One region of the Bradyrhizobium sp. 1(2017) genome, then DNA from elsewhere that is predicted to be linked to it. Evidence: riboswitches for the same ligand, from Rfam matches in the RefSeq annotation. Region 1 holds a riboswitch; the other holds the start of a gene.
The links. A riboswitch is a leader RNA that binds a small molecule or an ion and turns the genes downstream of it on or off. The one in region 1 is predicted to bind cobalamin.
Positions count from the first base shown of each region.

Region 2: it holds a riboswitch for cobalamin, as region 1 does, so the genes downstream of both, HAP40_RS07955 (TonB-dependent receptor) here and HAP40_RS14200 (energy-coupling factor ABC transporter permease) in region 1, are expected to answer to the same signal.

Region 1 is NZ_CP050022.2:3,029,536-3,033,718, forward strand. Features, by position in the region: gene HAP40_RS14190 (cobyrinate a,c-diamide synthase) at 1-678, shown strand, start outside; gene cobA (uroporphyrinogen-III C-methyltransferase) at 675-1,406, shown strand; cobalamin riboswitch at 1,446-1,665, shown strand; gene HAP40_RS14200 (energy-coupling factor ABC transporter permease) at 1,703-2,380, shown strand; gene cobF (precorrin-6A synthase (deacetylating)) at 2,426-3,175, shown strand; gene cobT (nicotinate-nucleotide--dimethylbenzimidazole phosphoribosyltransferase) at 3,186-4,183, shown strand, end outside.
Region 2 is NZ_CP050022.2:1,647,707-1,651,889, forward strand. Features, by position in the region: gene HAP40_RS07950 (PepSY domain-containing protein) at 1-198, opposite strand, end outside; gene HAP40_RS07955 (TonB-dependent receptor) at 201-2,471, opposite strand; cobalamin riboswitch at 2,579-2,773, opposite strand; gene HAP40_RS07960 (amidohydrolase family protein) at 3,590-4,183, shown strand, end outside.

The DNA of each region.
Region 1 (4,183 bases):
TTCGTCGCCGAGCATGTCGATCTCGAGGCGGTGCTACGATCGGCAGCGAACTGGACGCCAGAGCCTGCGGCGAACGGCCTGAACGTGACGCCGCCCGGTCAGCGCATCGCGCTGGCCCGCGATGCGGCGTTCTCTTTCGTCTATCCGCATATGCTGGAAGGCTGGCGCGCGGCCGGTGCCGAGATCGTGCCGTTCTCGCCGCTGGCCGATGAAGTGCCCGACGCAAGCGCCGATGTCTGTTGGCTGCCCGGCGGCTATCCCGAGCTTCATGCCGGCAGGATCGCGGCCAACGCACGCTTTCGCAGCGGCTTGCAGGCCTTTGCCGAGACCAGGCCCGTGCATGGCGAATGTGGGGGCTATATGGTGCTGGGTGCCGCTCTGACCGACGGCGATGGTATCAGCCATGAGATGGCGGGGCTGCTTGGTCTTGAGACCAGCTTTGCCAAGCGCCGCATGCATCTGGGCTATCGACTTGCCGAACTGGCTGCGCCGATGCCGGGGCATCACATCGGCGCGCGCCTGCGCGGCCACGAGTTCCACTACTCGACCATCCTCACCCAGCCCGACACGCCGCTGGCGGTCGTGCACGACGCAACCGGCGCGGTCATCGCCGAGACCGGCTCGCGGCGGGGACAGGCCACCGGCACATTCTTCCATCTGATTGCGGAGGACCGGTGAGCGGTTTTGTCTCCTTCATCTCCGCCGGCCCCGGCGATCCCGAGCTCCTGACGGTGAAGGGCGCCGCGCGGCTGCGCCAGGCCGACGTCGTGCTTTATGACGATCTTGCCTCCGGCGCGATCCTCGACCTCGCCCGGCCCGGTGCCAATCTCGTCGCAGTGGGGAAACGGGCCGGGCGGCCCTCGACCAAGCAGCACCACGTCAACCGACTTTTGGTCGACTATGCCGCGACAGGCTCGCGCGTGGTGCGCCTCAAGTCCGGCGATGCCGGCATTTTCGGCCGGCTCGAGGAGGAGCTTGAGACGCTGCGCGATGCCGGCATCGGCTACGAGATCATTCCGGGCGTCACATCCGCCTGCGTCGCCGCCGCTCAGGCCGGCATTCCCCTGACCCGGCGGCACACCTCGCGGCGGGTGCAGTTCGTGACCGGGGCCGACGTCACCGGTGAGCTGCCGCCAAACCTGAATTGGGCGGCGTTGGCGGATCCGGAGGCGACCACGGTGGTCTATATGGGCCGGCGCACTTTTCCGGCGCTTGCCGCAAGATTGATCGAGCATGGTCTCGCTGCGGATACGCCGGCGCTGTTCGCGGAATCCCTTGGCCGTCCCGACGAGCGACTGGTCCGCACCACCATTGCCGAGCTCGCCGAGCAGCTTGCGCGCGGCGGCGCCGCTTCCACGGCCGCCGTCATCCTGTTCGGGGCGCTGGCGGGGGATTATCGCTCATGATCGCCGCGCTTCGCCCCTTGACGCAAGCTCTGCGAAAGGGGCACACAGGAGAGGCATGGTGCTCGACGCGGCGCAAAGCGCCGGAGCATAATTGGGAATGGGGATGGGCGGACCCAGTTGCGGCGCCCAAAACCCCAGCCGCCCCCGCGACTGTAAGCGGTGAGGGGCTCCGATCAGCCACTGGGCCGCAAGGCACGGGAAGGCCGGAGAACCCCAGTGAACCGCGAGCCAGGAGACCGGCCGTGCACGTTTTTGGGCCAAGGCCGTCGGGTGTGACAGCAGGAAGGATCTGAGCCATGCATATCGAGCCAGGAGTGGTGACGGGCGCCAAGCTCGTGTTGAGTTACGCAACCGGCATCGCGGCAGGCGGCGTTGCCTTGAAGCTCGCAGTCGAGACCGTGCGCGAGCAGGGCGTCGGCTCGTTCGCCGCGCGCACGCTGGCCACCACGGCCCTCGTGTTCGTTTTCTTCGAGATCCTGCCGCACTTCCCGGTCGGGGTGTCGGAGGTGCATTTCATCCTCGGCTCGACGCTGTTCCTGCTGTTCGGCGCTGCGCCTGCCGCCTTCGGCCTCGCATTCGGCCTGCTGCTTCAAGGCCTGCTGTTCGAGCCGGTGGACCTGCCGCAATACGGCATGAACGTGACCACGCTGCTGGTGCCGCTGTTCGCCATTCAGGCCATCGCCACGCGCATCATCGGTCGCAACACCGCCTACGTCGATCTGAAGTACGGTCAGGCGCTGGCGCTTTCGACGACCTATCAGGCGGGCGTGATCGCCTGGGTCGCGTTCTGGGCGCTCTATGGCTCGGGCTTTGCGATGAGCAACCTCGCCAACATCGCAACCTTCGCGGCCTCCTATGCGCTGGTCATCGTGATCGAGCCGCTGGCCGATCTCGCCGTGCTGGCGCTGGCAAAGTCGCTGCGCGGTGTCACCGCGCCTGGCCTCGTCACTCCGCGCCTGCACAACGCGGCGTAAGAGATCAGCGAAGGGCGGCCGGTGCGGCCGCCCTTCGCGCTCGCGATGCTCACGCTCTCCCTGATAGGCATCGGTTGCGGCGATCCCGCGCAGCTCACGCGCGCCGCGATCGCTGCCATCAACGCCGCCGATCTCGTCCTGATCCCGCGCAAGGGGACGGCGAAATCCGATCTTGCGGATCTGCGGCGGACCATCTGCGCGGAGGTGCTCACCAGCGCGCGTGCGCGCATCGCCGAGTTCGATCTTCCCGTGCGCGACGCAGCCGAGGCGGATTACCGCAAGGGCGTGGACGATTGGCACGATGCCGTGGCCGCGACCTGGTCGCAGACGATCGCAAATCATCTCGAAGGCGACGGCAGGGTTGCGCTGCTGATCTGGGGCGATCCTTCGCTCTATGATTCCTCGCTGCGCATTGCGCGGCGGCTCGATCCACCACCGGCAATCGAGGTCGTGCCCGGCATCACCTCGATCCAGGCGCTGTGTGCGGCGCATGCGCTGCCGCTCAACGACATCGGCGAGCCGTTCCTGGTCACGACAGGCCGTCGCCTGCGCGAAGGCGGCTGGCCGCAAGGCGTCGACACCGTGGTGGTCATGCTCGACGGCGGCGCGGCGTTCCAGTCGCTCGATCCGGCCGGCCTCCACATCTGGTGGGGCGCTTACCTCGGCATGCAGGATCAGGTTATCATGTCTGGTCCGCTCGCCGAAGTCGGCCCGCGCATCGTCGCCCTGCGGCAAGAGGCGCGCGAGCGGCATGGCTGGATCATGGACAGCTACATTCTCAAGCGCCTGATGTAAGCGAGGCAGCATGCTCCCCGAATGGGTCTACAAAAAGTGCGCCGAGATCTCTGCCGTCCATCGCGAGGCGGCGATTGCGCGGCAGGCGCAACTGACGAAGCCGACCGGTGCGCTCGGACGGCTGGAGCAACTCGCGATCGAACTGGCCGGCCTTCAGGCGACCGGGCAGCCACGTGCCGCGCGCGTGCCGATCATCGTCTTCGCCGGCGATCATGGCATCGTCGCGCAGGGCGTGTCGGCCTATCCGCAAGAAGTGACCATCGCGATGATGGCGAATTTTGCCGCCGGCGGCGCCGCGATTTCGGTGCTGGCGCGCGAGCTCGGCTCCAGCCTGGAGGTGATCGACGCCGGCACGCTCGCGCAAGGAAAGATGGCGGGCGTCGTTACCGACAAGCCGCGCTCTGGCACGCGCGATTTCAGCGTCGAAGCCGCGCTCATACCTGCCGAGTTGGCATCCGCCTTCGAAACCGGTCGGCGTGCGGTCGCGCGCGCGGAGGTCCATCAGCCCGATCTTCTTGTCTTCGGAGAGATGGGCATCGGCAACACCACGGCGGCGGCGGCGATTGCAGCAAGCCTGCTCGGCATCAACGCCGAGGAGATCGCGGGCAGCGGTACCGGTGTCGATGCGGCCGGCCGCACGCACAAGGCGCGCGTGATCGACGCTGCGATCGCGCGCCATGGCATTGCGGGAGCGGCGCCGGAGCAGATCCTGTGTGCCGTCGGCGGTTTGGAGATCGCGGCGATCTGCGGCGCGATCATCGCGGCTGCGCAAGCGCGCATTCCCGTATTGATCGACGGCTTCATCGTGTCGGTCGCAGCGCTGGCGGCGGTGCGGATCAACCCGTCGTGCCGGCCATTCCTGCTGCCGTCGCACCAGTCGGCGGAGCAGGGACATCGGCTGGTGCTCCGCGCGCTCAACGTGCAGCCGCTGATCAGCCTCGATCTCAGGCTCGGCGAGGGATCGGGCGCGGCGGTCGCGCTCCCCCTCGTGAGGCTCGCCTGCAGCCT
Region 2 (4,183 bases), 1.4 Mb from region 1:
CGAGAGCCTCACCTTCTCCCATTGAATAGCAGGAAGTGCTGCCAGCCTTTCCTTGTCGGAGAGGCCGGGAAAAGCGACATACATCATCACCACGCCGGAAATGAACCACATGGCGAAGAACAGGCAGGTGACGATGCCGACCCAGCGGTGGCCGATGTACAGCCATCGCCGGAGTGCGCGTTTCAGCGCGCGTGCCACGCTCAGAACTTCACGTTGACGGCGAGCTGCGCCGTGCGTGGCATGCCGAGCAGCCACTGAGTGGTGCCGCCCGACGTCGTGTAGACCTCATCGAAAAGGTTGTAGACGCGGAACGACACGGTGGTGTTGGGATCGGGCCTCCATTGCACACCGGCATTGACGATGTTGTAGGCCGGGCGTGTCACCGTGTTCGCATTGTCCGCGTAGGTTTTGCCGACGATCTGGACGCCCGCGTTGGCCGACCAGTTCGGGGCGAAGGCCCAGGTCGCCCAGATATTGGAGACGTGCTGCGGCACATTGACGGGTACGTTGCCGGCATAGTTCACGCTGCCGCCGCCGACCGCCTGCACGAAGTCGTCATACTTCGCGCGCAGCAAGGCTGTATTGGCGTCGATACGCCAGCCGTAATCGAGCAGGAAACCCACTGATGCTTCGACACCGCGTGACGATTGCTGGCCGACCTGGACGGTCAACGACGGAATGTTGGGATCGCGCGCCAGCAGGTTGTTCTTCACGATCTCGTAGCCGGCCAAGGTCCATTCGCCGCGGCCGCCCCAGAATGATTGCTTGACGCCGATCTCGATCTGTCTGCCGGTGGCGAGGTCGAAGTTCTTGTTTGCGGAGGACAGGGAGATCAGCCCTCCGACCGGATCGACCGCGGTGGCATACTGGCCATAGAAAGCGAGATCCCTGACCGGTGTGTAGACCGCACCTGCGCGCCAGGTTGTCGAGGAGAACGACTTCTCGAAGCTGTTGGCGGGCGAAACATAGTCGGTGCGCGTGATCGTCGGTTCGTCCTGACGTATGCCGGCAATCAAGGACAGTTGCTCGGTGACCGACAGCCTGTTCTCGGCAAACAGCGCGTATTGATTGGTCACGCTGCCGTAGCCGGGAACCGTGGCGTTCGGGCTGTTGAATGCGCCTGGGATGAAATTGAACGGATTGACGGACGACGAGCCCCCATAGGGCGAATTGTTGGTGTGGGCAAAGTTGATGCTGTTGACGTCGAAGCCTGCAAGGAACTCATTGGCCATGCCAAGGACATGCCCGCGGAATTTCGCGTCCATGCGATTGCCGACCTGCTGCTGATCGTGAAAAATCTCGATGTAGCTGGTTCGGTTGACCAGGCCGGTGGCAGGAATATAGGCGTAGCTTTCGACGTCCTTCCAGTGCCGCTTGGAGTTCAAATAGTAAAGCGTGTTCTGAATCGAAATTCCATCGGCGACCTGCCAATCGGTCTTCACCTGGTTCCAGCTATCCTGATAGCGGATGTGGCTGTCGCTGACGTTGTAGTTCTTGAAGCGTAGAGATTCATCGAGCCTGCCGTTGATCAGCGGCGTGCCGAAGTAGCGGGACGGGTTGCGGTCACCATAGTCCGTGGACAGCGTCCACGTGACGTCTTCGTTCTGCCTGACCTGAACCACGGCATGAAGCGCGACATTCGAGGTGTCGTCACGATCGACCCAGCCGTCGGACATGTTGCCGGAGGCGGTGATGCGGTATGCGACGTCCTTGCTGACCGGACCGCCGCTGTCTACAGCAATGCGTCGCGTCATGTTCGTGTCCAGCGAGACCTCGGCCTGGTTGCGAGGGACCCACAATGGCAGTTTCGAAACGATGTTGATGGCGCCGCCCACCGCGCCCGCGCCATACATCACCGACGCAGGACCGTGTAGCACCTCAATGCGCTCGGTCGACCACGTGTCGAACGGAAAGGTCACCGTACCGGCGCCGATATAGAGCTGGGTGCCGTCATACAGCGTCATCACGGAGCCGAGACCGGTGAAGCCGCGGGTATTGAAAGAGACGCCGCCATTGCCCGGCGCCGGGCTCGCGGTGAAGCCGGTGGCATTTTGCGTGACCGCGTCGAGAATGTTCTGCTGGCCACGTTCGGAGATGGTCTCGGCGGAGATCACCTCGACACTGGCCGGAGTCTGCAGCCGCGTCAGGCCGAGCCGGCTGCCGGCCGTGCTCGCGCCGGTGAGGTTGAGCGTCGGTGCGGCGAAGACAGGACCAGTCGGCGCGGCAACTTGTGTATTGGTAGTCACGTTGCGCTGCTGGCGCGACCGCGCGGCGCGGGCGGCAGCAGAGCTGCGTTGGGTGCTGCGGGCATTCGGCGGCCTCGCCGGTGGCTGCACCACCACGGGGGCGAGCGTCTGGACCGGCGTTTGGGACTGTGCCCAGCCGTCGGTCGATAACACGAGGCAGGAGAATGCAACTGAACGGAGCAACGCGCGGCGGCGCCGTGGCGCGAAGATTATACGGGAGATCATCAATAGGCTCGCGATAACGTGGCACGTCACCGCGAACGCAGTCTGGCCGCTTCCTCAGGAGGAAGACAACTCAACACCCACCAGGACACCCCGCCCAATGTGCTCGCGTGTGACCACGACTGACGGCAGGTCTCCTGGCTCGCGGGTCGTTGCCTGTCGCCGCCTTCCCAGGCCCGCAGGCCCAGTGGCATTTGGCGAAGGCTCACCGCTTACAGTTGCGGGGGCAGCCACGGCGTTGGGGGATCCCCGCACCGTATTCCCTATTGATCTCCCGAAGGAGAACCGTCGCAGTCACCCTAGTTTTATTTGCAAAGCGCTGTCAACTGGCTCTCCCGAGACAGTTCAGCGCCTCGCACCGTCATCGGCGATGCGGGGATCCTCCACCGCACGTCGGCGAAACACCCCAATCCTGTGTCAAGCCTTTTCGTTGAAAATATTCCACTTTACCGAAATTCGGATTTATCGTATGTGTTGCCCATCCCAGACCACCAAAGGGGCGGTCGTACGTCGTCACGAACGCGGGCTGGGATTGCGGTGGACGCGGGCGGCGCTAAGGCGGGTCAGTTGCGTGCAGGGCGAGATGAACCTCGTGAGCATGGCACGTCCCGCGAAGACGGACGGCGCCCGTGCCCTGCGAAGCCTCTTGGCAAAGCAGGGTCGTCCGCGTACGGCGAAACCGTGTGGTCCTGGCCGTCGTTGCTACGGTCAAGCCCTGGCGAAGGCGTCATCGCGTCAACCGGCGCGCTGCCGTGCATTTCGTTGGGGTGAGGGAGGCCAGAAGGAACTCGGCTCCCGGGAGAGCGCGGCATAGGCCGTCAAACCATCGCGCAGGGAAGGCCTGGTCTTGGCTGCCCTGTGTCTCCCCTGTGCACTGCGCGTGCATTCGTTCAGCGCAGGGGTCTTATGGGTGCCAGCCGGTGCCCGGTCTTCCCTGCGCCCTTTTTTTCGAGAGGGTGTGAAGAGCACAGCTCGGGCAGAACATGCCGCGAGAACGCGTTCGCGTTTGTGATCTGCCTGCCAAATGATCTTCCGTACGAGCATGATGCATCGGCCTCGGCGGAGGTGGTCGTTCCCTTCAGAATCTGCCTTGATACGAATTCAGCGCGGAGGATAGTTGAATGAGCGGTTTGGTGATCTCTGGCGGCCGGGTGGTGGATCCCGCCAGCGGGATGGATGCCATCGGCGACGTGGCGGTGGTGGACGGCAAGATCGCGGCGGTCGGCTCCTCGCTCGGCGGCGCGGAGCGGGTGATCGACGCCACCGGCCTCGTGGTCGCGCCCGGCTTCATCGATCTGCACGCGCATGGCCAGTCGGTCCCGGCCGACCGCATGCAGGCGTTCGACGGCGTCACGACCACGCTCGATCTCGAGGCCGGGGTGCTGCCGGTCGCGTCCTGGTATGAGCGCCAGGCGCGGAAGGGCCGCGTGCTGAACTACGGCGCTGCCGCCAATTGGGCGTTTGCGCGCATCGGCGCAATGACGGGCTCCAATGCGGAGAGCTCGCTGGAGGCATTCGGCAATGCCATGCGCGACCGCCGCTGGATCGAGAACGTCGCGACCGATGCGGAGGTCGCCGGCATTCTCGAGCGCCTGTCACGCGGCCTCAACGAAGGCGGCATCGGGATCGGCATCTTGAACGCCTACGCGCCCGGCGCCGGCGTGCAGGAGCTGACCGCGGTCTGCCAGCTCGCCGCGAAGCAGGACGTGCCGACC